4 regions of the Hominiventricola sp. genome follow, and region 4 is predicted to be linked to each of the others. Evidence: riboswitches for the same ligand, from Rfam matches in the RefSeq annotation. Region 4 holds a riboswitch; each other region holds the start of a gene.
What was found. A riboswitch is a leader RNA that binds a small molecule or an ion and turns the genes downstream of it on or off. The one in region 4 is predicted to bind cobalamin.
Positions count from the first base shown of each region.

Region 1: another riboswitch for cobalamin. It lies ahead of ACZMB2_RS05820 (dockerin type I domain-containing protein); the one in region 4 lies ahead of ACZMB2_RS10005 (ABC transporter substrate-binding protein).
Region 2: another riboswitch for cobalamin. It lies ahead of cobM (precorrin-4 C(11)-methyltransferase); the one in region 4 lies ahead of ACZMB2_RS10005 (ABC transporter substrate-binding protein).
Region 3: another riboswitch for cobalamin. It lies ahead of ACZMB2_RS02150 (sirohydrochlorin cobaltochelatase); the one in region 4 lies ahead of ACZMB2_RS10005 (ABC transporter substrate-binding protein).

Region 1 covers NZ_DBLYVB010000006.1:45,528-53,057, forward strand. The annotation lists gene ACZMB2_RS05815 (cohesin domain-containing protein) at 1-1,981, opposite strand, end outside; gene ACZMB2_RS05820 (dockerin type I domain-containing protein) at 2,000-5,149, opposite strand; cobalamin riboswitch at 5,301-5,505, opposite strand; gene ACZMB2_RS05825 (leucine-rich repeat domain-containing protein) at 5,508-6,353, opposite strand; tRNA gene ACZMB2_RS05830 (tRNA-Pro) at 6,790-6,863, opposite strand; gene ACZMB2_RS05835 (autotransporter outer membrane beta-barrel domain-containing protein) at 7,028-7,530, opposite strand, start outside.
Region 2 covers NZ_DBLYVB010000001.1:406,607-414,136, reverse strand. The annotation lists gene ftsH (ATP-dependent zinc metalloprotease FtsH) at 1-1,305, shown strand, start outside; cobalamin riboswitch at 1,337-1,522, shown strand; gene cobM (precorrin-4 C(11)-methyltransferase) at 1,644-2,399, shown strand; gene hemA (glutamyl-tRNA reductase) at 2,399-3,580, shown strand; gene cobJ (precorrin-3B C(17)-methyltransferase) at 3,584-4,315, shown strand; gene cobA (uroporphyrinogen-III C-methyltransferase) at 4,326-6,737, shown strand; gene cobD (threonine-phosphate decarboxylase CobD) at 6,755-7,530, shown strand, end outside.
Region 3 covers NZ_DBLYVB010000002.1:10,063-17,592, reverse strand. The annotation lists gene ACZMB2_RS02175 (ABC transporter ATP-binding protein) at 1-502, opposite strand, end outside; gene ACZMB2_RS02170 (FecCD family ABC transporter permease) at 507-1,526, opposite strand; gene ACZMB2_RS02165 (ABC transporter substrate-binding protein) at 1,531-2,670, opposite strand; gene ACZMB2_RS02160 (hypothetical protein) at 2,670-3,221, opposite strand; gene ACZMB2_RS02155 (hypothetical protein) at 3,286-3,876, opposite strand; gene ACZMB2_RS02150 (sirohydrochlorin cobaltochelatase) at 3,902-5,158, opposite strand; cobalamin riboswitch at 5,330-5,516, opposite strand; gene ACZMB2_RS02145 (spore coat protein) at 5,624-5,881, opposite strand; gene ACZMB2_RS02140 (hypothetical protein) at 5,898-6,083, opposite strand; gene glgA (glycogen synthase GlgA) at 6,169-7,530, opposite strand, start outside.
Region 4 covers NZ_DBLYVB010000015.1:40,794-48,323, forward strand. The annotation lists gene ACZMB2_RS09990 (hypothetical protein) at 1-1,850, shown strand, start outside; gene ACZMB2_RS09995 (class I SAM-dependent methyltransferase) at 2,024-2,815, shown strand; gene ACZMB2_RS10000 (LysR family transcriptional regulator) at 2,812-3,726, shown strand; cobalamin riboswitch at 3,976-4,160, shown strand; gene ACZMB2_RS10005 (ABC transporter substrate-binding protein) at 4,347-5,936, shown strand; gene nikB (nickel ABC transporter permease) at 6,027-6,965, shown strand; gene nikC (nickel transporter permease) at 6,970-7,530, shown strand, end outside.

The DNA.
Region 1 (7,530 bases), on a different contig from region 4:
GGAGGAATCTCTCTACAGATAAGATATCAAAATCGTCATATACTGGTTTGTACATATCATATACAAGCTGGGCATCGTTGATATCGATCTGGCCTGTCTTGTTGACATCTCCAGAATAATCAATTTCTGTCTTGGTTCCTTCCACACTTCCAAGATGTTTTACTGCTTCTTCTTTCATTTCCTGCTCAGCCTTATCAGAAATTACAAGACAGCAGTATCCGTCATACTTTTCAGACCAGTACATTGCGGAACCGTCATAAGTAAGTACTTTTCCTTCTGTCAGAGAACTGTCATTTGCAACAACCAGATACATTACCTTGCCATTCAGTTTCACATACTGATATACTTCTGCGGTTTTGTTCGGGTTTTTAGCCACATTTACCATAATGTTTGCACCGTCAATATCAGCTGCTGCAATGGTATAGGTACCGTCTCCATTATCTTTTACATTAACCGTATTCTCGCCTTTTACTGCGGTTACTGCATATACAAAATCTGCCGCTTTTGTAATCTTGAAAGTAAAGTCCTGATGAAGCGGAGCATTCTGACTGGTTCCTCCAACTACATCTCCGGCACCCTCACCTTCAAAAGTAACTGTTCCTGCTGTCTGCTCTTTGGCCACATTAATCTCTACTGGACCTGTAATCTTATCCCCTGCAATCTTGTACTGATTTGCAGTTCCTTCCTGAAGTTCTGAAGTAATCTCTGTACCACCAGCTGTAATCTTTACCGTATAAGCATAGTTGCTATCCTGCGTTAAAGTATAAGTATAATCCGTTCCATAGGTTGCTTTTGCCGGTGCCGTTACATCTGCAGCGCCATTTCCGGTAACTGTTACCTCATATTGTTTAGCTGTTTTGGTTGCAGTTACGGTAATGTTTCCATTGATCTGCTCTTTACTGATGGTGTAACTTCCGTCCTTATTGTCTGTCACTGTAAGCTGAGTATCACCGATCTTCGCAATTACATCATAATCATAATGTGTATTTTTTGCAGTAAAGGTATAATCTGCATCCGGAGTTGCAGTGCCTGCACCCTCAAAGTCGTCCGGAAGGGTTACCGTATATCCACCGACCGTAATGGTAACTTTATCAGTAACCTTTGTTGCTTCCGGCGCGTCATCACTGATTGCATGATCTGCCTTATCTACTTTTGCAGAAGTAAATGCCACTTCTGCCGTGCCCACCTGCTGTGCCTTAAAGTTCAGAGTAAATGCGTTGCCGAGCTGCTTTTCTTCACCATAACCAGTAACTCTTACACTTCCATTGGACACATCATTCGTGATGGTATATCCTTCACCAAGTGAAGTAGTATCCAGTGCCAGTTTCTCTTTATCATACTTAAGCGTTACATCCACCGCATTGTAAGTTGTTGCATTATCAGAGGCAATCTTTACAGTTACCGGTGCGGTTTCACCCATCTGAACTGTCTGGGTTCCTTCAAGATCCACTTTATAAGATGCTGTAGCCGGTGCCGGAGTTACCGTAACACTGACCGGATCTCCCGCAGTTACTTTATCTGCATCTACTTCTACCCATGTAGTATCCATAACAGATTCTCTTTTTACTTTAAAAGATACATCATCACTGGATGAAATATCATCTTTAGCAGTAAAAGTCAGGTTATAGATAGTTCCAGCTTTGATCGTAACTCCCTCAGAAGAAGGATCTACAAAGCTGACCACATAATACGCGCCATCTGCATCTGTCATAGGAGAAGAAATCTTCATACCATTACAAGAATTTCCATTTTCAGATCCTGTCATAGTAAATTTATCCGAATTATAGTAAAGCCAATATTCAAATGAGGTACAATTTGCAATATCTTCATCCAAAGTCAAAGTTACGGTAACGCTTTCTCCTGCTGCCACACTTGTCTTATCTACTGATGGTTTCACCGAACCGGCAAATGCTTCCAGAGTAAAGCCAAACATCATGCAGAAGCATAAGATGAATGAAATTGCTTTCTTTATCTGTCTCATACAAAATTCTCCTTTTTATTATTTTGCTGCTGGAAATGTTTCTATTTTTCCATTGACACGCGCATAAATAAGTGCTGCATCTCCGCTGTTAATTTTTCCATCTCCATTTACATCAGCTGCTTTCAACTGACCTTCTTTGAATTTTATTTTTCCATTGACATATGCATAAGTCAGTGCTGCATCTCCGCTATTAATTTTTCCATCACCATTCACATCACCATAAACAACCGTAGACTTTCCGAATGTGGTAGTCAGCGTCTTCAGTCCATAATTTGCATTGTCAAATCCATAAGTATAAGTAACAAGATAAGTACCATCATCCTGTTTCGTCACTTTTACATCATCACTGATATCTCTCCGCTCACCGTTTTTCAGATTGGATACGACCTTTAATCCTTCCGCAGTAATGGTTCCATCTTTCTCTATAACAGAAGTAGGTTGCTCCGTTACCTCAATAGATTCAATCTTAGATGTAATCGCCATCATGTAACAGCTATCGTTTTTGTAGTAGATCGTTCCATATTCATCTGCAATGGTAGAACAGATACAATACTGTGCCAGAGGACTTACCGGGGTAAATACTTCACTGTAACCAGAATCTGTTGTGGTCAGTGGTGCTGTCTGACCTTTCTTATCTTTCAATACAGAAACACCACCCGGCGTATAGTTATACGGGAGGTAGATATATACATATCCATCCTCATCTACATATCCCGTCGTTACCATAGCAGAAGTCTGCGGATAACCAAGGATTGCATATGCATATGCCTGGGTCATGGAACCATCCTCATTCAGATCATACACGCCAATGGCATGTCCTGAATTTTTCCCAAACTGGCTACTTCCTGAAATTCCAATATAAATTCTTCCGTTATACACAGATGGTGTACAGGTGGACATTGCCTGTGTATTTCCCTGTGCATCTGTAATTACTACAGACTGTTTATCTGTGATTTTCCCAGTCTCCCAGTCAATCTGTGCATTGCAGAGAACACCACCCTTACTGGTGAAAAATACTCTGTCAGATTCCGGATCGTGAGAAACATTGGATCGGATATCTCCGCGGATACCATCCCAGGAATCTACTACCTCTCCGGTCTCCCGGTCAAATACCAACAGACTTGCACCTTCCGTGCTATATCCACTGGCTCCATCATCAGTTCCTACTACCGCAAATTTGTCTGTTACATAAGCGCCGGCCCAGTAAAATCCTCCTGCCCGCTTATATGTCCAGGAAGCGACCTTTGCTTCTGTTTCTTCAGACGGCTCTTCATCGGCTACGCTAATACATGCGAAGTTAGCATCTTTCTCCTCACTGTTCCAGAATCCAGCATAGACATAACCATCTTTGTACGTAATCGGACAGTTCGGCTGGCCTTTCAGTTCATCCTGATATACCCAGAGGGAAGTCAGATCCTTTGCATTAAATGCCTGAATTCTTCCATCACTTAATCCCACAAAAATCATGCCATCGCCATAGGTTGCCGGAACAATGGAGAAACTGGAGGAACCTACCATAGTACCTTCCGCTACAACTGCTCCTGTGTTTCTGTCCAGTTTGCGGATTGTAGAACCTGTGTAAGTTACCAGATCTCCATCCACCATAATCGGAGATCCCGGTGCTGCTGCCCATCCTGTTCCGTATTTTACTGCCCAGAGCAGTTCTGCATCATCCGGATTATACGGCGTTTTTGATGTCGTAATACCTAACTCATCATCACCGTTTCGGAAATTTCCCCACTGTGCATAGATGGTCTTGTCGATATCATTATTGTCTTCTGCCCTCTCCAGCGTGATCTCCGCTGTACCTGCTTTTGCTACAAAATTATTTTTCTGGCCAATATAGCCATTTTTTGTTACAACATAGCTGTAGGTATCTCCGATCTGAAGTGTCCATGTTTTATCATGATTCGGCCAGATTCTGACACCTTTGGCATCCCGTACTACTACCAGTGCATCTTCCGGATTTGTTTCAAAAGAAACTTCTCCACTACCCAGATTTTCTATTCTGGTAATCTTTATCTTATAATCAGTACTAACATGCTCTACCGGATCAATCACCGAAACATTGATCTCATTCTCACCAAGCTGCAGTGGGATTTCATTACTGCTTTCCCCATTATACTGAATAACATAAGTTTTATCAGTAATTTCTTCCTGTTGGGCAGCTGTAATGACTACCGTATCTGCCTTTGTAGTTGCTGTCATATTCTGCCAGGTCTTACGATTGCTTTCTGTTGCTTCCCACTGAAATCCATTATCAATCTCAATTTCTGATCCGGATTTGTCTGCAAGTGCAAGTGTTTTCAGACAGGGAAGTCTTTTCACATGTACGGTTACCGTCTGCTCTTTCTTTTCTGATATAGAAGAAGCAGTAACCTTCATATCCTGTCCTGCACTTGATGCTTTCTTGGTCACTCCAAGGAGTCTTGTTCCAACACCTGATGTCAGTTTCTCGCTTTTTGCTTTTCCTGTAAACATCTGAGTCCAGTCAACAGAGAGTGTCGTATCCGCCGGTGCATCATCTGCAAGCGTTGCTATAATATAAGGCATTGCTGACTGTGCATCCGGAATATAGATTGTACAGTCTTCCGTTCCATTCCAGTGCCCTTCGATTTCCTTATCCGGCGCCTTATTTACATAAGATTCGAAGAACTTCACTCCCTGCAGATACTTTACAGATTCAGCTGCCTGCGCTGCAACCGATGTTTCCTGTTCTTCCTGAGCTGCCTGATCCGCAGTCGGTTCTGTGATTTGTTCTTCCTGTGTCTCTTCTTTCGGAGCAGATTCCGTCACCTGTTCCTCCTGTTTTACTTCTTCCTGACCAGGCTCCGTCGTCTGTTCTTCCTGTTTTTCTTTTCCCTGACCAGGCTCCGTCGTCTGCTCTTTCTGTTCCTCTTCTCCCTGAGCAGGCTCCGTCGTCTGCTCTTCCTGTTTCTCTTCTTCCTGACCAGGCTCCGTCACCTGTTCTTGTTCACCAGCTGTTTCATCGCCAGCTTCCTTTGTTTCATCAGTCACTTCCGCCTGTTCCTGACTCTCATCCTGAACAGCCGTCAACTCTGATGCTGCCGCTGCTTCTGCCGCATTTGCTTCCACAGGCAGACTGCCTGTTACCATAGCGCAGGTTAATATCAGCGCTAACACAGAAGCACATGTCTTTCTTTTCATCTTTTTCCCTCCTTATGATGATTTATTTTAAAAACGGGCAATTTCTCTTCCGCTGAAGTTACACATCCGTCGTGCAAACTTACAAAAAAAGCTGCAGAACTTAAAAGTTCTGCAGCCGTTTTTCTGCCAGTTTCAAAATATGTAATTAATTCTATCGAAAGTTTCTTCAGCAGGTCTTCTGATTTACATCTCAAGCGCTGGCTATTCTGCCTTCCCAGTCCCCCAGTGGCCGACTTGCGTCCTTGAATATCAACATCGATGCTTACAGCGGCGGTGCCATCCGGGAATCTCACCCGGTTCTCTCTTAGCTTTTTGTTCTTCTCAGTTCAAAAAGCACTGAAGTCTTACTTTCTACGATTTATAAATACTCACACAGAAAATCATTCTCCTGGCAATACTTATCAATTTTGCTGCCTTTTCTGCAACGTATGGTACAACTTCTGTTTACAATCCAGTCTCCTACAACCTCTGGATCACCTGGAATTTCCAGAACTTTTAATCGGTTACATCCGTGGAATACCCATTTGCCAATTATTTTTACAGATTCCGGAATTCGCACATATTCTAACTGCGTACACTTAAAAAATGCGCTGTCACTAATCTTTACCAATCCATTCGGAAGATGCAGTTCCGTTAATCCATTTTGATAAAATGCTTCTTCTTCGATTTCTTTCAATGTGGCAGGAAATTGAATGCCATCCAGCTCTTTGCATTTATAAAAAGCTCTAGGTCCAACTTTTTCCAGCTTTTCAGGAAGTACAATGAGCTGAAGTCGATTGCATTCACGGAATACTTCTGGAGAAATCACGGTACTGAGATTTTCTGTTTCATATCGTATCTCTCGAACAGCTTTATTTTCCATAAATGCATTTTTCTCTATATAACGGAGACTCTTTGGAATATCCAACGTTTTCAAACTGGTACATCCCTGAAATGCACTTCTCTGTACGGTTCGCACCCCATCAAGGGTAAGGAACCGCAGATTGCTGCAGCCCTGAAATGCTTCTTCCCCAATTTCTTTTACACTATTCCCGATCTGCAACCGTTTCATCTTAATATTATTCTTCATTGCACCGCTTCCAATTCTGCGGTACGGCTCCGCAATTCTTATCTCACGGTCAACCATTGACTTGCCCAAGCGCCTGTCAAACACATCATAATTGCGGTCTGATACCCAGACTCCGGTATGATAAATATTTCCCATAATTCCCCTTACTGATATTCTGTCTCGTTAAGATTAGCTATCCCTAATAATAAAAAAACACGTTTGCCCATGATACGCAAACGTGTTTATGCTCTGTCAAAAAATATCCAGTTATCGTATGAAAATCAAACCGTGATCAGTAGACTTCCTGGGTCACATTTCAAAATTCTGTTCTGGATTTTACCATTTTACAGATCTCTTCATGTTCACAGCGGCGTTGCCCCTTCGGATTTGCACCAAATTGTCTTTTCAGTTCTGTTGCTGTATATACAGTACCAGACACTCTGTATCACTTATGAGTATAGCTCATAAATCGTTAAAAAGCAATGCTTATTTGTCACCTTTTTAACGTAATTTATAAAAAAAAAGCCGGAACCATAACTGATTCCGGTTCTGTTCAGTTATCCAGCAGATAACTGACGCCCCTGCCAAGGAGTCGATGCGACAGGATTTGAACCTGCGACCTCTGCGTCCCGAACGCAGCGCTCTACCAAGCTGAGCCACGCATCGTTATTGTGTTTTGCCCCATCACCAGAGCACTTGCTTAGTATACATCGGTTTTGGGGATTTGTAAAGAGTTTTTTTTATTTTTTTAAATTTTTTTATTTTGGCTCAAAAAGCAGACCAGAAAGCAGGAAAATCTGAGGTCTTCCTGCTTTCTGAATATGAATATGTTAATTATTCATAAAATGATTTACTACTGCGGTCGCATCTTCAACCGTTACCGTTTTGCTTCCATTAACATCAGCTTCCAGGAATTTTCTCATGGAAACATTGTCAAAGTCACTATATTTTGCATTATACATATCGTAAACCAGCTGTGCATCGTTGATATCTACTAAATTACTTCGGTTCACATCAAAATCATATGCCAGTTCAACCTTCTCCGCAGACACCTCAGCAATCTTTGATGCAGCCTCCGTCTTCATCTGTTCTTCTGTATTTGCAGAAATCACAAGATAACTGTATGCATCGTATTCTTTTGACCAGAACATTGCGCTGCCATCATAACCCAGTACCTTGTCCTCTGATACAGTGCCTGAAGCGGTAACCAGCCACATGCTCGTTTCTTCCAGATCAAGATATTTAGATACCTGTACTTCCAGCTTCTGTTCTTCTTCTTTTTCTACCGTAACTGTCAGCTGTCCTCCGGTCAGTTTATTTCCCGGAATGGTAT
Region 2 (7,530 bases), on a different contig from region 4:
CAGCTTCAGGAGATTGTTGATTTCCTCCATAATCCGGCAAAATATCAGGCGATTGGTGCAACGATGCCCAAAGGTGCCCTGTTAGTCGGCCCTCCAGGAACTGGTAAAACTTTGCTGGCAAAGGCGGTAGCCGGTGAGGCGGAAGTACCCTTCTTTTCCATCTCCGGTTCGGAATTTGTAGAGATGTTCGTTGGTATGGGTGCGGCCAAGGTAAGAGATTTGTTTAAGCAGGCAAATGAAAAAGCACCGTGTATCGTGTTCATTGATGAGATTGATACCATCGGTAAGAAGAGAGATGGCTCCGGCATGGGTGGAAATGATGAGCGTGAGCAGACGCTGAACCAGCTGCTCACCGAGATGGATGGTTTTGACGGTTCCAAGGGTGTTGTGATTCTGGCAGCAACCAACCGTCCGGAAACGCTGGATCCGGCACTCTTACGTCCTGGACGTTTTGACAGAAGAATTCCGGTAGAACTTCCGGATCTCATCGGCCGTGAGGCAATCCTGAAAGTTCATGCCAAGAAAGTAAAACTGGGAGATGATGTGGATTTTCATGCGATGGCAAGAGCAGCAGCCGGAGCCTCTGGTGCAGAGCTTGCCAATATGATTAATGAAGCAGCTCTTCGTGCGGTCAGAAGTGGGCGGACCTATGTAAACCAGTCAGATCTGGAAGAGAGTATTGAAGTGGTTATCGCCGGATATCAGAAGAAAAATGCCGTACTTTCTGACAAGGAAAAACTGATTGTGGCATACCACGAGACTGGACATGCACTGGTAGCGGCGCTTCAGAGTCATTCTGCCCCGGTTACCAAGATTACGATCATTCCGAGAACTTCCGGTGCCCTTGGCTATACGATGCAGGTGGAGGAACATGATCAGTATCTTCTGAGCAAAGAAGAACTGGAGAACAAGATTGCAACTTACGCAGGCGGACGTGCGGCAGAGGCTCTGATCTTTGGTTCCATTACTACGGGTGCTTCCAATGATATCGAGCAGATGACGAAACTTGCAAGAGGTATGATTACCCGTTATGGTATGAGTGATGAGTTTGGCATGATGGCACTGGAAACGGTAAATAACCAGTACATGGGCGGAGATACTTCTCTGGCATGTGCAGCGGAGACGGCAGCCGTTGTGGATGAGAAGGTAAAAGCCCTTCTTAAGAAGGAGTATGACAAAGCTATGACCCTGTTGACGGAGAATAAACAGCAGCTTCATGCCCTTGCAAAATACCTGTATGAGAAAGAGACGATTACAGGAGATGAATTCATGCAGGTGCTGAAAGAAAATTCTGGTGTAAATTGACGAACTATAAGAAATATGATATGCTTTCCTATATGCAAAACCATCAGAAAGTGCTTAGTGAAGCCTAACAGGGAATCGGGTGAGAAGCCTGAACGGTCCGGCCACTGTAAGCGGGAATGAGGAGACTGCAGTAACCATTGCCCTATAAGGGTGAGAAGGGAAAGTTCTTCCTTAAAAGACCGTGAGTCAGGAGACCTGCTATCTGATCTGGGAGAGCTTCCGAAGAAAGCAGATCCTGAAAATTTCTGACAAAGAAATACATTCAGATCAAAAGAAAAATGAGGGAGTCTTCGCGGCTGTGTTGCGGGGACTCCTTTTATTACGTGGAGGGAAAACACATGGTATCATTTATTGGAGCGGGTCCTGGCGACCCGGAACTTCTGACTATTAAGGGAAAGAAGATTATTGACAGCGCAGATGTCATCATTTATGCAGGTTCTCTGGTCAATCCACAGGTATTGGCAGATGCAAAAGAGGGAGCTGTTATTTACAACAGTGCCCTGATGAACCTTGATGAAGTCATTGATGTGATGAAAGATGCAGAAGACAAAGGTCTGAAGGTTGCCCGGGTTCATACGGGAGATCCGGCTATTTATGGTGCTCACAGAGAGCAGATGGACAGACTGGATGAACTGGGCATTGACTATGAGGTGATTCCGGGTGTCAGTTCTTTCCTTGCAACTGCAGCAGTGTTAAAGAAGGAATATACCCTTCCGGGCGTGAGCCAGACGGTGATCCTGACCCGTATGGAAGGACGTACCCCAATGCCGCCGAAGGAAAAGCTGGTAGATCTGGCAAAGCACAATGCAACCATGATCATTTTCTTAAGCGTTGGCATGCTGGACGAGATGTCTGCGATTTTGAGACAGGAATATCGTCCGGAAACTCCGGTAGCTGTTGTCTATAAAGCGACCTGGGAAGATCAGAAGATTGTCCGCGGTGATCTGACCAATATTGCAGAGCGCGTGAAGGAAGCTGGCATTACCAAGACCGCTCTGACCGTAGTCGGAGATTTCCTTGGAAATGACTATGATCTGTCCAAACTGTATGACAAGACCTTTACCACAGAATTCCGAAAGGGAGTGACGGAGTAATGGGAATCTCACTGATCGGAATCAGTCATCATAATACGCCGCTGGCTGTCCGGGAATTGTTTGCATTTCCGGCAGAACGGCAGCAGGAACTGATGAAAGAAATGATCGCGAGAGACATCGCAGAAGAATGCGTGATTATCAGTACCTGTAATCGAACAGAGGTTTATATTTATACTGCCTGTCCGGGAGGTAATTTTACGGAACTGCAGGATCTGGTGCTGGAATTTGCCGACGCACAGGATGTGGAAAATATCGGCGACTATATCCGCTTTTATAATGGAAGCAAAGCAGTACGCCATCTGTTTCATGTAGCATCAGGTCTTGAGTCCATGGTTATGGGCGAGGATCAGATCCTCGGCCAAGTGAAACGTGCCCATGATCAGGCAAGAGAAACGGGCACCTGCGGCGTCTATCTGAATACGCTGTTCCGCTATGCGGTAACGGCAGCCAAGAAGGTAAAGACAGAAACGGATCTTTCCAGAACCAGTGTGTCCACTGCTACCATGGCCATCAAGGCAGCAGAACAGGGACTGGGAACCCTTCATGGCAAAAAAGTTATGATCATCGGTGCATCTGGCAAGATCGGAAGCACGGTGTTAAAGAACCTCCAGTGCATTGATGGTGCGGAGGTTTATATTACGTCCAGAAATATGGGACAGGCAGGAGAAGACCATCATCACAAGATTACATACCGCGTTATGGAATATGAAAAACGGTACGAGCTGGTCAATGAGATGGATGCAATTATCAGTGCCACCAGCAGCCCTCATTATACGCTGACTTACAGTAAGATGGCGGAGAAGCTTGTGACAGAGAAACCCCGTGTACTGGTGGATCTGGCAGTGCCGATTGACATTGAGGCAAAGGTGGAGAAACTGCCGGGAATCATGCGTTATGATATTGATGATTTCCAGGAGCTTGCCCGGACAAATAACGAAAAAAAACAGCATGAAGTTGTGGCTGCGGACCAGATTCTTGACGAAGTACAGATGGATTTTGAACGCTGGATGGTATTCCAGCTGGCATTGCCGGATGTGGCTTCTTTTAAGGAATGGATGGAACAGGAAGTGGAAAAAAAGGGACTTGATAAAGCCATTGATAAGATGTTTTACCGTCTGCGGGATCATTCCACTCCGGCAGAGCTTCACGCACTTTTTGGACATTTAAAGGAGATTGAATAATTTATGGGAAAATTATACGTAGTCGGATTCGGCCCCGGCGGCTATGAGCATATGACAGAGAAAGCCATTGAAGTGATTAAAAATGCGGATGTGGTTACCGGTTATACCACTTATGTAAATATTTTAAAGGAATTCTTTCCGGATAAAAATTACCTTGCAACGCCGATGATGCAGGAAGTAAAGCGCTGTCAGATGGCGGTAGAGGAAGCAATGAAGGACCAGACCGTTGCTATGGTATCCAGCGGCGACAGCGGTATCTACGGAATGGCAGGTATCATTTATCAGGTGGCAGAAGAGATGAATGCCAATATTGAGATCGAGACAGTCCCTGGTGTAACGGCAGCCAGCGCGGCCGCTTCTGTACTGGGCGCTCCGCTCATGCATGATTTTGCAGTGATCAGCTTAAGTGACCTGATGACTCCATTTGATTTGATTATGAAGCGTGTGGATTGTGCAGGTCAGGGAGACATGATCGTCTGCCTCTATAATCCGAAGAGTAAGAAACGTGTAGACTATGTAGAAAAAGCAGCTAATATTCTGATGAAATACCGGAAACCGGAAACTCCGGTGGGCATTGTGAGAAATGCGGGACGAAAAGATGAGACTTCCTGCATCACTACTCTGGGAGAATTAAAAGATGCAGACATTGATATGTTCAGTGTGGTGATAGTGGGTAATTCCCAGACATATACAAAGAACGGAAGAATGATTACTCCGAGAGGTTATCAGGTATAAGGAGGATAACATGCAGGATCTGATAAGGATCGGAACCAGAAAGAGCCGTCTGGCACTGGTTCAGACAAATATCGTAAGACAGAAGATAGAAGAGGCATTTTCGGGCATCCGGGTGGAGATCTGTGAGATGTCCACAAAGGGTGACGAGCTTCTGGACCGGACATTAACGTCCTTTGGCGGAAAAGGCGTTTTTACCCAGGAACTGGAGGAGGCATTGCTGGATGAACGGATCGATCTGGCAGTGCACAGCGCCAAGGATATGCCTATGGATTTCCCGAAAGGGTTGGGAATCGGGGCAGCATTAAAGAGAGGTCCTGTGGAGGATGTGATTGTTACAAAAGACGGAACGAAGCTTGTTGACCTGAAACCAGGAAGTGTGGTAGGTACCGGAAGTTTAAGAAGAGAGCTGCAGATCCGGGCACTGAATCCGCTGGTGGTCATTCGGCCTATCCGGGGTAACGTACAGACGAGACTTAAAAAACTGACAGATGGTCTCTATGATGCCATTGTACTGGCATCCGCAGGACTGGAACGTCTGGATATGGTATCCGGCGGCGAATTTCATTTTGAAAAATTGTCACCGGATCAGTGCCTTCCGGCAGCCGGACAGGCAATTCTGGCAGTGGAGACGAAGAACGGACATCTGACAGAAGTGATGGAAGCATTGAATGATGCAGAAGCGATGGCGATGTTAAGTGCTGAGCGTGCTTACCTGAAAGCGATTGGCGGCAGCTGTAATGCGCCGGCGGCAGCGCTGGCAAAAGTGGAGGGAACGAAGCTTTCCATGGAAGTGCTGTTTGCACAGGACGCAAAACATGTAAAGCGGACATCCGGTTCCATTGAAAATGGAATTCAGCCTGAGCAGGCGGAAGCCCTTGGACAGGAACTGGCACGGAAAATCTGTCAGGGAAAGGTATGGCTGGTTGGAGCAGGACCGGGTGATGAACGGCTGGTGACCCAAAGATGCTTATCCTGTATCCGCAGCGCAGATGTGTTGGTCTATGACAGTCTGGCAACGGACTCCCTGCTCAATGAAGCAAGACCGGATGCAGAGCTGATTTACGCAGGAAAACGCTCTTCCCATCATCATCTGAAACAGGAGGAGACCAATGCGCTGCTCATCCGTCTGGCAAAAGAAGGAAAGAATGTAGTCCGCTTAAAAGGCGGAGATCCCTTTATCTTCGGACGCGGCGGAGAGGAAGCCCAGGAACTCAGAGAAGCAGGTGTGGATTATGAGATTGTACCGGGCGTGTCCTCCTGTTATGGAGCACCGGCTTATGCAGGTATTCCGGTGACTCATCGGGATCATGCTTCTTCGTTTCATGTGATTACAGGACATGAGGGTGCCCACAAGGACAGCACGGTTCTTGATTATGGAACCCTTGCAAAGGAAGAAGGTACCCTGGTATTTCTGATGGGCCTTAAAAATCTTCCGAATATTACAAAGAATCTGATTGCCAACGGTAAAAATCCGAAGACTCCTGCAGCGGTGGTGCAGGAAGGTACGACGGCCAGACAGAAGGTCGCTGTGGGAACCCTGGAGACCATCGTGGAAGAAGCCAAAAAGGCAGGCATTCAGACACCGGCCATCACGGTAATCGGTGATGTGGTTTCTTTAAGAAATGAGATCGGCTGGTACGGGAATCAGCCATTATCTGGCAAACGGGTACTGGTGACCGCAACGGAGAAGATGACAGAGCACCTGGCAGAAGTGCTGGAAGAGGAAGGCGCAGAAGCCATCCGATTCAGCCTGATTCATACAGAAACCCTGGAGAGTCCGGAACTCGACCGTCTGGTGGCTCATCCGGAAGTCTACAGCTGGATGGTCTTTACCAGCAGCAATGGCGTAGAGCTGTTCTTTGAAAAACTGCTGGTAGCAGGAAAAGATTTCAGAAGCCTTGCAAACCTGAAATTTGCCGTAGTCGGCGAGGGCACGGCAAAAGCACTGGCAGGCAAAGGTTTTCTGGCAGATTTTGTACCGACGAAATATACCAGCCGGACACTGGCAAAAGAGTGGGTACCGACGCTACAGAAGGATGAGCGGGTAGTGCTGGTGCGTGCAGAAGAAGCTTCGAAGGAACTGGATCAGGCGCTGGATGCAGCCGGTATCGCCTACAGTAAGGTATCCATGTATCATACAGCGGTGGATCTGCGGAAAGCAGAAGAGTTAAGAAGAATGATTTCCCAGGTGGATTATGTGACGCTGTGCAGCGGATCTGCAGTACGCGCCTTTGCCTCCATGCTGGAAGAAGACGGCGTCCGTGTGGGCTGTCCGGCGAAGATCATCTGCATCGGACCGGTAACGGAGAAGGCAGCAGAAGCGGCAGGACTTGCTGTAGGGCAGTCGGCGGTAGAATACACAGCAGAAGGAATTAGAAATGTACTTCTTGCTGATGTAAAAGCCGGAAAAAAAGAGAAATAGAAACAGGAGGACCGGGCATGGGACAGCACGGAGGAGATATTTACAGTGAGGAGATCCAGAAACAGATAGCGAAAGAAGACAGGAAATTTCTGGATTTTTCCGCAAATATCAATCCGCTGGGCATGCCGGCAGGGGTCCGGCTGGCGGTGATGGAGGCTCTTGATAAAGCGGAGCATTATCCGGATCCGGAAAGCCGGAAATTAAAGCATGCACTGGCAGAGTACCATGAAGTCCCGGAAGAAGCACTGATCTGCGGAAACGGCGGAGCGGATCTCATCTACCGTCTTGCCTATGGGACGAAGCCTGCCCATGCCCTTTTAACAGCCCCTACGTTCCTGGAATATGAGGAAGCATTAAAACAGGTGGGAACGAAGATTCACATCTATGAGATGCAGCCGGATTACCGGGTGCGGGAAGACATTCTGGAACAGATGACCGAAGACATGGATGTGATGTTCCTCTGCAATCCCAATAATCCCACCGGAATCCTGGTAGAGCAGGAGCTGCTGCTCCGGATTCTGGAGCGGGCAGAAAGCAGGAGTATTTTGCTGGTGCTGGATGAATGTTTCCTTGATTTTACCGGTCAGGAAGAACGGTCGCTGATTCAGAAAACAACAGAATATAAATATCTGTTTATTTTAAAATCCTTTACCAAAATGTATGCCATGCCGGGCATCCGTCTGGGATATGGCGTCTGTGGTGATGGGGCACTCCTTCGGAAGATGGAAGCAGCCGGACAGTGCTGGGGCGTCAGCGTGTTGGCGTCAGAAGCAGGCATTGCGGCCCTTGGGGA
Region 3 (7,530 bases), on a different contig from region 4:
GTTCATCCAGGACGATGATATCCGGCTGCTGGCAAAGTGCTCTGGCGAGCATAACCCGTTGTTTCTGTCCGTCACTGGTTTTCGTAAAATCCCGCTCCGCCAATTCTTCAATATGAACCAGCCTCATGGATTCGTCTACGATCTTCCAGTCTTCCTCAGAAAGGACGCCAAATTTTCCCGTATAGGGATACCGTCCCGTAGACACCACATCTCTGCAGTTCATCATCTCCGGCCGAACCCGCTCTGTCAGTACCACAGACAGCTTCTTAGAAAGCTCTCTGCCGCTTAATTCTTCCATGTTACTTCCATCCAGCACAGCCACACCTCCAAGAGGTTTTAACTGCCGGATAATATTTTTCAGAATCGTCGTCTTACCTGCTCCGTTAGGTCCAATCAGCGTCAGAATCTCTCCTTTTTTCACGCTGAGTTCAATGTCTTTGATTAACGGTACTCCGTGATAGCCAACGGTCAGTCCTTTGGTATAAAAATAAAATTCTTCCATGATCCTACTCCGCCTTCTCTTTCTTCCGGTGAATCATAATATAGATCACCACCGGAGCACCGAATACTGCCGTCACTGTACTGATGGACAACTCTGTAGGGGCAAACATGGTTCTCGCCAGCAAATCGCAGAAAAGACAGAATGTCGCACCCCCCAGAAAGCAGGCAGGAATCATAAGAATGGGTTTTGCCGTTCCAAACAGATTCTTTACCAGATGAGGCACTGCAATTCCCACGAAGGATACGGGACCTGCAAATGCCGTCACACAGGCAGATAATACGCTGGATAAAAGCACCAGAAGAATCCGGAACATCTGCACATTAAGGCCCATATTTCTCGCATAGGATTCTCCCATCTGATAGGCACTTAATGGCTTGGACAGCAGGAAAATCCAAATCAAAGTGACACCTGTCACAATTGCCATAATTGACACATTATTCCAGGTAATGCCGGAAAAACTTCCCTTGGACCAGTTATGTAAATTCACAATGTCCGCGTCATCTGCAAAGGTGACAATAAAATCCGTAATAGCCGAGCAGATATAACCAATCATAACACCGCTGACAATGAGCATGGACATCTGATCCATCACCCTCGACATAAGGATGACAAATCCCATACAGATCATAGCTCCCACAAATGCGGCAATAATCATGAGCCAGGAGCTTAATTTCAGAGCATTTCCAAGAGATGCCACCATGACTAAAGACACCATCAGCTTTGCGCCAGAGGAAATTCCCAAAGTAAAAGGTCCCGCAATGGGGTTATGAAAAAAGGTCTGCAGAAGATAACCAGACAGCGCCAGACCGCCACCCAGGATTGCTGCCGCCAGCGCTCTCGGGAAACGGATACCCATCACAATATCCGTATAAACATCATCTGCTCCATTTCCAAACAAAATCTTCGGAATTTCTGACACCGGAATGTTCACACTTCCAATGCATACATTCAACACCAGAAACACCAATACCAGTACCAGCAAAATTGCAAATGCGGCAGTATATCTGCCCTGTCTTTTCTTCATAGTATCACTCCAGTTTATAGAGATAAGTAAGATCTGCATCATCCCCGATCAGCATCTTGTGAATATCCGAGGTAATGGTTCCCAGCTCCATCGTGGACTGGTACAAATTCTTCGTCGTACAGTATACATTTCCATCCTGTACCGCTTTGAACTTCTCCAGCATAGGACTCTTCCCTGTCAGATCTGACAGAGTCTGCATGCTTCCATCAATAGTACTGTTATAGATAATATAGTCTGCATCCTTCGCCCCTGCATAGAACTCTTCCATCTGCATGGACATGGTGGAAGCCACGTCATCTTCATCACCCAGTTTATCAAAAATGTATTTGCCGCCTGCCAGTTCAATCATCTTTGGCAGATAATCCGCAGACTTCCTGACATTGACCTCTCCGTTGGTCGTAATATAGAAAAATGCAACGGTCTTTCCGGTCTCTTCCTCCTCACCGATGGATGCAAAGGCTTCATTTTCTGCTGCGAAAGCCTCCTCCGCTTCCTTTTCATGTCCCGTCAGAAGTCCATAAAGTTTCACCCATTCTGTCCGTCCAAGTGGATTTTTCTCATAACTGGAGTGATCTGTCAAGACCGGAACGCCAAATTTTTCCAGCTGTTCCTTCACTTCCGGTGTATGGGAAATCATGGTATTTTCAATGGCAAGCTCACAGTTTTCTGACAGAATCTGCTCATAGTCCGGTGCAGAGTATTTTCCTGCATAGAGAATATCTCCTGCCTCCATCGCCTCTTTTGCCGCTTCAATGTACCAGGAGTCTGTTTTTAATGCGCTGAACCGTACACTATCCAGAGCATCCAGTGACACAAACATATCCATAACAGAAGATGCCACCAGATATATATTATGTAATGGCTGCTGAAGTACTGTAATATCTTTGGAAAGGTCATCCGGTGCGGTTTTTCCTTCCGGCACCACCAGATACTGTCCGTCATCCGCAATCGTTACCAACGCATATCCATCCTGATAATAATCCACGGAAAACTCTTCCGCATACTCCAGTTCCATACTGTGGTCATATTCAAGTTCTTTGCTGATCTCTGTATTCTTCTCTGACATTCTGCCTGCAGAACCACAGGCCGTCAGTGAAATTGCCAGTACCGCACTTACGATACCTGCCGCTATTTTCTTCTTCATCACATTTTCTTCGCTTTCTTCTTTTTAACCAGAACAATCGTCACAGCTGCTGCAACGATCACCACCAACATGATGATTCTCTGTTGGGTTACCACTGATTTTTCTGATTTCAAAGAGGCGCTGTTAAAAGTCAGTGTATATTCGATTTCATGTGGAACGCTCATGGCTGTCGTATCCGCAACTATTTCCATGGGTTCATCAAATACGGTCACCGGAATCTGAAAAACGGAATTGCCCTCCTCATTGACCGGGTCATACTGTACATCTCCCACTTTCATATAATCGTAATGAGAACTGCTCCACTCAATCCGGGCCGTTGCCTGTCCATTTTCAACGGTCAGGATAGCCGGAGAACTGATTGTTGCACGACCACTGCCGCCTTCCAGTGTTACATCTACTGCATATTTTCCATCTGCGAGATCAGATGAGACGGATTCTGCACTGCTTTCCGCAGCCTGAACCGCCATATTCTGTGATCCGGCACCTGTTGCAAGAAGAACTGCTGCCAGCAGAATTCCTGCCGTTTTTGTCAAAATAGTTTTCATTTTCATACTTTTTCCTCCATAGCACAACGACCCGGGCTAGGCCCGGGCCGTCGGTATCACAGTTCTTTTGCTACTGTTCTTCTATTTTTTCCGGATTGGAAACACTTACTTTATGATCATACCAGGTTCCTTTCGTTCCGATCAATGCCAGATCAAACTCTTCATCGAGCGCTGGAACCGGAACATCAAACCCGTTCACTTCTTCGGTCATACCATCGCTGTAGGTAACCGTATCTGTGGTCGGCTGCAGAAGTTCTGCGCCTTCCTTCTGAGCATCCTCTGCAAGTCCCGGATAGAGATTCACAATATTCTTGGACGGCATTGATACATGAATCGTCATAATGCCATCTTTTACCGTCAGAGTTCCTTTTCCTTCACATGCTTCATTTACATGGAACATGCTGCTGTCTGTATCAAATTCTGCTGTATAGGTTCCATCTTCCAGTACTGCTGCTGCAGTCTTTTCTTCCGTTTCTTCCTGAGCATCCGCCTCGTCCGATGTCTGCTCCTCCGTCAGAGCATCCGTGCCTTCCTGCTCCTCTGCAGGTGCCTCGGTCGCCGCTTCACTCTCTGCCGCCGGCGTCTTACTGCCTCCGCAGCCTGTCACCAGTGCGCAGCTCATTACCGTCATTCCTAATAATGCGATGATTTTCTTCTTCATTTCCAGTCTTCTTTCCTAGTTCTGATTACTCGTTAATGGCTGCTGCCGTATGAGCAACATAGAGTTCCTGAACAGCCGGAATCTCACCAAGGCCAGCGATCTGAGTATCTACGCTTTCAAATTTTCCGGAAGCCTCAAACTGGCTCTTCCAGGAATCATCATCATCGCCTGCCATATCGTTGTTTGCATGATCGCCTGCTACTACCATCAGCGGACGAAGAATTACTTTGGTGTAACCTGCATCGGCAACTGCCTGAATAACGTTCTCACAAGCAGTCTCTTCCGGCTCACCCTCTACAGTTCCGATAAATACGTTCTCATAGCCAAGTTCTCCCATCTGGGACTGCATCTGGCTGTAGGAAACTTTTGCAGTATGGGAAGTACCATGTCCCATGAATACAAATGCAACACCGTCTTCTTTTGCAGCGTCAAGGCTGTCATAACCTGCAGTCTTTACTGCCTCAGCAGTGATATCTTCTGCAACTGCTTTTTTATCATCATTCACTACGGTAGCGTCATCTCCAACTTCACCAAGCAACGGCTCAGCAACTTTTACAGACTCAAATTTATCTTCGTATGCTGCAACTGCCTCGCACAGCTCATCATACTCTGCACCATGCATCAGATGGGTCGGCTGAACAACCAGGTTCTTAACACCGTTTGCTACTGCGCGATCCAGTGCCTGATCCATATTATCAATAGCTTCGCCATCACGTGCCTGTACATGGTTGATGATGATCTGAGCGGTAAATGCTCTTCTTACAGACCAGTCCGGATTTGCTTCCTGAAGGGCATCCTCGACACCTTTGATATCAGCTACACGACTGTCATTGAAGGAAGTTCCGAAGCTTGCCACCAGAATCTCATTCTCACCGATCTCATCCTGGTTACGCGGATCGTCTTTGGAAGCATCACCGGTGTCACGTCCGAAGTAGTCCGGATCTGCGTTCTCGCCCTCGACCAGTTCTTTCTGTGCGTCGGTCAGAGCATCCCATGCTTCTTTGGCTGCCTTGCAGTCTTCGTCAGTAGTATCGGTTCTCTCCTGAACGTAGATTTTGTCAATCAGAGCTGCTACATTGTCAGCTGCTGCCTGATCTGCATCCTCGTCTGCTGCTTCTGCAGTATCGTCTGCCTCAGTGGTCTCCTCTGCTGCAGTATCATCTGCTGCCTCAGTAGTCTCCTCTGCTGCAGTATCCGTTGCCGTACTGCTGCTTCCACATCCATTTACCATGGTTGCTGTCATTGCTGCTACGCAAAGCATTACTACAAGTTTCTTTTTCATCTTAATCTCTCCCTTATGATAAGATATTTTTTTGTAAGTAATTGAAAGTTCGAACATACTCGGGAGAAATAAAAAATCCAACGCATGAGAATGCAGCTGGATTGTATAGAAAAATATATTTTTCGGTACAATCAAACCTCGTGACCTGGAGTTAAAAAACGTTTTTGTTTCTTTCCCGTACCGCAGCTGGCAGGTCTCCTGGCTTTCAGCTTTTCCGCACCGATCGTCTTCCCAAGTCCATGACTGACCCAGTGACATTATGATCATGCAACGCTGTATACAGTGACGAGCTCCGCACAGGCTTTTCACCTGTTTCCCTATTCTCCGTAAAAACGGCACCAACTACTTCTTATTCTATTTTCGAATCACTTAACTATATGTACTATACCACTTTATCTCAGATACAGCAACCTCTTTTTTCGCGGCAGGATATTCTCCTGCCGCTGCTCTATTCTGCAATGAAAATTACAGCATACTCTCCGGCTTAAAAAGAGATTTTACATGATCAATCTCTTCTTTTGATGCCTTTTTCGCCGGAACATAATAAGATTTTTCCCGGGCAATCTGATATAACTGCTCCTGTGCGGTCTCTGCCTTGTTCCTCATCTGTTTGAGGGTCTGTTTTAACTGCGGATCCTCACTTTGGGAAATATATTCCGCATACATTTTCAATTCTCCATTGATGCCGGTCAGCGCATCACTGACCATGGTTTTTTCATTCATCATCCTGTACGCCCTCCTAATTTAAAAATCCCATCAACTGCTGTTTATTCTCTTTTGCTGACTGAGCTGCCTGCTGGAAATACTGTTTCACACGGCTGTCAGTTGCATTTTCCGCGTAAGTCTCAAATTTTGCCTTACAGGTTTCGCTTCCGCCGATGAGATGGCGAAGATTCTGGACATCCAGTTCTGATAACTGTGACATAAAAAATACCTCCTTGTTTTCCATACTCCTGACTACGATTCCAGTATGTGAAAACAGAGAGGTATTTATACCTGACAAATACAGGTTACAGTTCGTCGTAGAGACGCTCATACTGCTTTGCAGAACTCTCCCAGGAGAAATCTGCCTGCATGGCCCGTTCTACTATTTTATTCCAGGAACGTTTTCTGTCATAATAAATTTCTTCTGCATAGCGAATTGCCTCCAGCATTTCGTGGGCATTATAATTTGTAAAGGAAAATCCGGTTCCGGTTTCCTCATATTCATTGTATGGTTCTACTGTATCCTTCAGTCCACCGGTCTCCCGTACGATCGGGAGCGTTCCGTAACGCAGACTCATCAATTGACTTAACCCGCAGGGCTCAAACAGGGACGGCATCAGAAATGCATCACTGGCTGCATATATTTTATGTGCCATGGCATCGGAATAATAGATGCATGCAGCCACCTTATCTCCGTATTTCCAGGCAAAGTGACGGAACATATTTTCATATCGTTCCTCACCTGTGCCAAGCACCACTATCTGCACTGCATCCTGACACAATTCATCCATAATGCAGTCAATCAAATCAAATCCTTTCTGATCCGTCAGACGGGAAACAATTCCGATCATCATAACTTTCTTATCTTCCGGGAGTCCCAGTTCCTTCTGAAGTACCAGCTTGTTCTTCCCTTTATTCAGTCTGAAATTTCCAACACTGTAATGATCTTTGATGAGGGGATCTTTCTGCGGATTCCACTCGTTATAATCCAATCCATTTATAATTCCGGTGAGTTCTCCCGCTCTGGCACGCATGAGACCATCCAAATGCTCTCCATAAAACGGAGTCTTGATTTCCTCCGCATAGGTACGGCTGACCGTCGTGATACGGTCTGCATAAACGATTCCACCCTTCAGGTAATTTGCATCCCCGAATGCCTCCAGTTTGTCCGGTGTAAAATAAGACATGTCAAGACCTGTAGCATCCTGTACCGTATCAATATTCCATACCCCCTGAAACTTCAGATTATGAATCGTCATAATTGATTTCATATTGGCGTAGAATTCACTCTCATGGAAGCTGTCCTTTAAGTATACCGGCACCAACCCTGTCTGCCAGTCATGACAATGTACAATATCCGGCTGATATCCAACCACCGGAAGAATTGACAGCGCTGCCTTAGAGAAAAAAGCAAATTTTTCCACATCCTCATGAATATATCCATAGGGTTTGTCACCTGCAAAATAATATTCGTTATCTATAAAGTAATACTGGATTCCTTCGTATTCCATCTCCATAATTCCCACATACTGGCTCCGCCATGCCATATCCATATAGAAATTTGTGACGAAATTCATTCGTTCCTTCCATTCAGGTTTGATACATTTGTAATTCGGAATAATGACTCTTACTTCATATTTATCTTTATCAAAATATTTCGGCAGTGT
Region 4 (7,530 bases):
TGAATATTCCGGATGTGCAGGTTCCGTCAGAACTGACAGCAGCATTACAGCAGCTGCAGGCACTCAGCAAGGATGTACGTACCCAGATGAGCACCATTGCAGGTCTGTTGGGCGAAATGCCGGGGCAGACCAATCAGCTGATGTCAGATATTAAATCCATCACCGGAAGCATGGATAAGATGACAGATGAACTGGATGACATTCTGGATGACTTTGATGATGAAATGGATACCATGAAGGATGATCTGCGTCAGAAAGGAAATACTATTTCTGATACACTGGACAATACATCCGATACCCTTCATGCCGATTTCGATGGAGTCAGGGATTCCCTTGACCGGGTGAAAGACCAGTTTGATGTGATTCGAGGAACCGTTTCTGATGCATTGGATGAACTGAAGAACCGGATTGATGATAAATCTATTTATGTCGATGTATCTGAACTGACGGATGCCACAGCAGGGGATGGAAAGATCATTTCCAGTACCAACTCTGGAGAGGTGTATGCAGATACCCAGGGAGGCGGTATTGCGGGAGCCATTGTGAAGACAAATCCGCAGAAAGCATCTGCCTGGTTCTTCCAGGATAAGAACGATGACGAGGATGATGACGAGGATGACAGTGACAGTATTACCCGTCATGTGCTGGCAGCCATTTTCTCCAGCTCCAATACAGCGGACATTACGGTAAAAGGTGATTATGCCGGCGGTATTGTGGGAAAAGCAGACTATGGAATTATCGTGGCAGCGGAAAACTACGGGGATATTCTGACTGACGGTGGAAAATATGCCGGAGGAATTGCCGGAAGATGCGACAATACCATTCGTGACAGTTATGTATTAAGTGGAGTCAGCGGAGATGGTTATGTAGGCGGTGTGGCCGGAAGAGGCGAAGATATCAGCGGCAACTATGTATGCGCTTACCTTGACATGGACAGCTATGTAAAATCCAGCGGTGCAGTCGTAGGAAAAGCGGACGGAGTTGTAAAGGATAATTATTTTGTAGATAACGGTTATGGTGCTGTGGATGGCGTGACCAGAAGCAGTGAGGCAGAGAGCATGGACTATGATTCTCTGATTCAGCTTGGAAATATGCCTCTTAATTTCACTCAGTTTACCGTTCGTTTCATGAACGGAGAGCAGGTAGTCTGGCAGAATACATTTGCTTATGGAGATGAACTTCCGGAGGAAAACTATCCTGACCTCCCGAAATCGAAAGACGGATATGTGTACTGGGAAGAAAAAGATGTGAGTCCCATTCACAGAAATGTAACGGTTCATGCGGTATATCGTGCCTATATGCCGGCATTGACAGCTGATGCAGAAGCAGAGAAGTCGCCGGTACTTATGGGCGGCGAATTCTATCCGGATACGAAGATTTCCGTGAGAGAAGCAACGGATGAAGAACTGGCACAGGTAAAAGCCAATATTGATAATGACAGTCCGTTCTATAAATATTATCTGAAGAAGGTATACTATTATGAAGTATCTCAGGCACAGCCGCTTAGGACAAACGCAATTGTGCGGGTACTGAACGATACCCGTCTGGCAGACAGTCTGATGACCATGGATGCAGAATATCAGACCGTGGGAGAAGCACAGAAAGCAGACACCATTGGAAGTTATCTCTCATCCGATACGCAGATCAGTTCTGCCGGATATATCGTAGTACTGAACCGCATGGATATCTGGGCGGAGATCCTGATTTCAGCAGCAGTGCTTGCACTGGCAATTCTGGTTGTCGTAGGACTTCATATCAGAAGACAAAAACGAAGAAATGCAGCAAAAGCAGCAGCGGAGGCGGCAGTGACCAAAGAAACAGATGATGAGACGGTAAAACCAGAAGAATAAGCAGTAAATAATTGCAGCAGTAGAGAAGCCTCTGCTGCTGTTTTTGTTTCAAAAAATAACCCCCCACCCGGCTTGTGAAGAATTTAACCATGTGCTAATCTGATATCATAAGTGGTCGGAAAGCAGATGAAAATCCGGCTGTATTTTGAAGAGACCCACAGGAGGATATGGGGATGATATTATCACAGATTGAACAGTACTGGACAGGAAGAGCGGAAGGCTATTCCCAGGTGAACCAGCATGAGCTGGCAACCGGGCAGGACCGGGTATGGCTTGAAGAGATCCGTCGTCATCTGCCGGAAGGGGCGCTGAAGATTCTGGATGTTGGAACTGGTCCTGGATTTTTTGCCATTCTGCTCACCAAAGCAGGATATGATGTGACGGCAGTAGATTATACAGAAGCTATGCTGGAGGAGGCAAAGAAAAATGCGGGGGCACTTGCCTCCAGTATCCATTTTCAGAGAATGGATGCACAGAAACTGGATTTTCCGGATGGATACTTTGACGTAGTCATTTCCAGAAATCTGACCTGGAATCTGGAAGAGCCGGGAAAAGCTTATGCAGAATGGATGCGCGTGCTGAAAAAAGGTGGCCGCCTTCTGAATTTTGATGCCAACTGGTATCATCATCTCTTCGATGAGGAGAAGAGAAAAGAATATGAAGAGGACCGGAAACGGGTAGAGAATCTTCATCTGGATGACCATTATACCTGCACGGATATTGACGCCATGGAGGATATTGCAAGACAGATTCCCATGAGCAGAACCATGCGTCCGGCGTGGGATGTACAGGTGTTAAGAGACCGCCTTGGAAATGAAGTGGAAGCAGATGAGAAGGTCTGGGAGAGAGTCTGGGATTCTACGGAAAAAGCCAACTATGGGTCTACACCGATGTTCCTCATCAGCGCCGTAAAAATGAGCGGAACAAAAGCTGTCTGTCCCAATAAGGAAGGATATACTTCATGATAGAAACCAAACAGCTGCAGTATCTGGTGGTCTGTGCCCAGCTTCGATCATTCAGTAAGGCAGCAGAAGCACTGTATACGACGCAGCCCAATGTGAGCAAAGTGATCCGCATGCTGGAAGATGAGCTGGGATTTCCGGTATTTGTCCGTCAGAGCAGAGGGATTACGCTTACGGCCAGAGGACAGCGTGTCTATGAATATGCAAGCAGGGCCGTAGAAAATATAGAACAGTTAAAATCATTTTCCCGGATGGATAAGGGAGAAGAACTGCTGGCATCCTGGAATCCCAGTTCCTGGATGGCCTCCTGTTTTGCTGCTTTTTATCAGGAGCATCGGCAGGAAGATGTCTGTTATCATGTAATGACGGCGGGAACGGAAGAAATACTGGAACGGTGCCAGGCGGGGAAAGATGATATTGGATTTGTCTATGTATTAGATGAGCAGATGCCATCTTTTCAGTACCGACTGGAATGTGCCGGACTCATTTTTCAGGAACTGAAACGGACGAAAGCATATCTTTATTTTGGAAAAGACCATCCATTGACTGGCAAATCCGGTATTGGGGAAATTGCACTGGATGAGGTACGCCTGGTGCAGTGTTATGAAGATGAGTATACACTGGGACGCAGGATGACGGAGGAAACAGACCGGATCTCACCGACAGACCGTATGAAGATCTCGGTTATTACTAACAGTGACTATGTTATGAATGAACTGCTTAGAAAGACAGACCTGGGCAATGTGAGCGGTGGTTATCTGAGCCGCGAAAAAGAATCCCGGGGATATCCCGGATATTCACTTTACGGAGAAGAAGAACCGATTCTGTTTGGCTGCGTCAGCCGTCAGGGAGAGCCGCTGGATGGATGGGCAGAACACTATCTGGAGTTTGTACGAAGCAGATTACAAGAATAATGTATAACAAATAACGCATAATCTATTCTAAAATGGAATATATCCATGTTCTTGCGAAGAAATGGAGATATTTCTTATTTTTAAGTTTTTTGAAAGGAAAAAAGGAAGAGGAAAAAGAGCGGAAATCAGATGAAATCGAAGCGGAATTGCAGAATGATCTTGATAAGATATAACGAAATAGAATACAAGATTCGTTGACAAAATGTGAAGAAAGTGTGAATATGAAAATACATGTTCATATGGTCGGCAATCGAGCCGCAAAAAATAAGTTCGAAGATGGATTCGATGAAAAGGGAATCCGGTGAAAGTCCGGAACGATCCCGTCACTGTAATAGTTAAGCTTGGAGCAGATGCCACTGGGGAGATGATTCCTGGGAAGGTGCTTTGGGTGTGGATGCTAAAGTCAGGAGACCTGCTTGTTTTTTGTCAGAAAGAGTTCTTGCGGAAGACGAGATAATTCTTACCTAGAAAAATCTATGTTTTAAGGGGATAGTGTGTAAAAAGGTGAGAGGAAAGTCGGATGTAGATCCGGCTTTTTTTATGCGTAATTTTTAAGTGGGAGACGAATTGATAGTGCAGACAGCGCTGGCAGATGAATGAAATGAGAAAGGATAGAGAATATGAAAAACACGAAGAAATGTATCAGTTTAACTCTGGCAGCAGCTTTGCTGCTGACTGGCTGCGGCGGTGGAGCATCCGATAACAGCGGAAGCACTTCTGCTGCGAATGATGGAGATAAGAAAGTACTTACTTTCGGATGCCAGATGTATACCGATGGTATTGTCAATACCGTTACCGATGAGAACGGTGGATGGAATGCTATGCGTTACGGTATCACCGAGGGACTGTTCAAGTTCAACGACAGCATGGAAGTAGAGCCGTGGCTTGCTGACAGCTACACTGTAAATGATGAGCATACCGAGTGGGTCATCACCCTGAAAGACGGCATCAAATTCTCTGACGGCTGTGATCTGACTCCGACTAAAGTAAAAGAGTGCTTTGAATATCTGAAAGAGATGGGACCGAGTGGATCTGCAAAACCGCAGAAATATCTGGAGTTCGAGGCAACCATTACTGCAGATGATGCAGCAAATACCCTGACCATCCAGACGACTCAGCCTTATGCCAACCTTCCGGGACAGCTGGCACATCCGACTATGGCAATTGTTGATGTGGCAGATACCGAGAACTTTGACAATGGCACGATCGGAACCGGTCCGTACATGGTTGAGACTTTCAATGGTGTAGGTGTAGGTTATGATCTGGCAGCGAATCCGAACTACCGTGAGGAAGTCCCCTATGACGAAGTAAAACTGATGTACATGGGGGATGCTTCTGCCAAGACCATGGCGCTGCAGAGCGGACAGGTTGATCTGGTAGAGAATATTACCAATGTATCTGATATCCAGGATTTCAAAGATAATCCTGATTTCACGGTAGATATTGCTTCTGGTGTTCGTTGTGGTTTCAGCTGGATGAACTTTGACGGCGTTCTTGGCAACAAGACTCTGCGTCAGGCAATCCTGATGGGCATTGACTATGATACCATTTGCAACTCCAAGACCATCGGAGGTCTGTATACTCCGGGATTCTCAGTACTGCCGTCTACTTTAAGCTATGGTTATGACAAACTGACCAACCCCTATACCTATGATCCGGAAGGCGCTAAGAAGCTCCTTGATGATGCAGGAATCGTAGATACTGATGGAGATGGAATCCGTGAGCTGGATGGACAGAATATCAATCTGCACTACGTTTCCTATGAGAACCGTCTGCTGAACGATTTCTCCAACGCACATATTCAGTATCTGGCAGAGATCGGTATCGGATGCACCGCAGACTACGGCAGCTCTGATGACCAGTGGAGCAAACTTGCTGCTGGAGATTATGACTTCAATAACAATAACTGGATCACCGTAGGTACCGGAGATCCCTATGCTTACATGGCAAACTGGGCAACCGATACTACTTACTGCGGATATTCCAATCCGGAATATGATGCACTGTTCGAGCAGCTGAAGAGCGAGATGGATGAAGAGAAACGTGCAGATCTGATCTTCCAGATGCAGCAGATTCTGGTAGATGATGCCGCTGTTCTGATCGACGGTTACTACAACTCTTCCATGATTTACTCTAAGAATGTAGGAAATGCACATATCCATACGGCAGACTACTACTGGCTGACCACCGAGATTACCCCGGCTGAGTAAGATTAAGTATTCATTACCCCCATCCGTGCCCCTTGCGGCGGCCAGGGTGGGGGTTCCTGTTTTGTTCACTTTTAGAAAGGAGCCATTGTCTTGAATAAGAAACAGATTCTTCGCCGAATCTTACAGATTGCAATTGTATTGATTGGTATCAGTTTCGTAACGTTTTTACTGACCTACCTGTCTCCTGGAGATCCGGTCCGCAACATGTTCTCCGCTACCGGCGTGATGCCGACGGAAGAACTGGTACAGCAGACCAGGGATGAGATGGGACTGAACGACCCGTTTTTCACCCAGTATTTCCGCTGGCTGTTTAACTGCCTGCATGGTGATTTTGGAAAATCCTACAGCCTCAACAAACCGGTAGTGGAGCTTCTGGCAGCCCGTGTATTGCCGACCCTGAAGCTGACCCTCATGTCACTGATTCTGATGTTGATCATAGCAGTGCCGCTGGGTGTTGCTTCCGCATTACATAAAGACGGTATCATCGACTATATCTGCCGTGCGGTAACCTTCATTGGATGTGCGATGCCGAACTTCTGGGTAGGACTTCTCCTGATGATGCTGCTGTGTGTACAGATTCAGGTTTTCCCTGTTATCGCTTCCGGCGGTGACTTCAAGAGTCTGTTTCTGCCGGCACTGACGCTGGCCATTGCAATGGCATCTAAATATACCAGACAGGTCCGGACTGCAGTTCTGGAGGAATTAAGTCAGGATTATGTGATCGGAGCAGAAGCCAGAGGTGTGAAACGTTCCACGATTATTTGGAAAAATGTATTTCCGAATGCATTGCTTCCGCTGATTACCATGCTGGGACTTTCCGTCGGAAGCCTTCTTGGTGGTACCAGTGTTGTAGAGGTGATCTTCTCTTATCCTGGACTTGGTAACCTGGCCGTTACTGCGATTACTTCCAGTGACTACAACCTGATTCAGGGGTATGTACTCTGGATGGCGCTGATTTATATGGTCATTAACCTGATTGTGGATGCATCCTATGTCTATATTGATCCCCGGATGCGCTTGAAGAGGTAAGAAGATGAAGAAGACGTTAAAATTTGTGAAAGAACATAAGCAGTTTACCTTTTTTGGAATTCTTGCCATTTTGATTATTCTGGCAGCTGTTTTTGCACCGGTACTGACCGGAGGTGTTGACCCGCTGAAAGGTTCCCTGACAGATGCCCTGGAGGCACCGAGCAAAGCTCATATTTTCGGTACTGATAAAATGGGACGTGATATTTATGCCCGTGTGATTTACGGAGCCCGTGCATCCCTCACTTCTACCTTTGGTGTGGTTGTTCTTATTTTTCTGGTGGGAAGTGTAGTAGGTGTCATTGCCGGTTATTTCGGCGGAGCCGTTGATGCGGTTCTCATGCGGATTGCAGATATGATGCTGGCTTTCCCAGGCCTGGTTCTGGCACTGGCTGTGGCAGGTATCATGGGTGCAAGTATCCGTAATGCCATCATCGCAATCGTAGCTGTCAACTGGACCAAATATGCCCGTCTGGCACGAAGCCTGGTTATGAAAATCCGTGACCGTGACTATGTATCCGCAGCCATTGTAACTGGTTCTAAAACACCCTACATGTTGCTTCGTTAT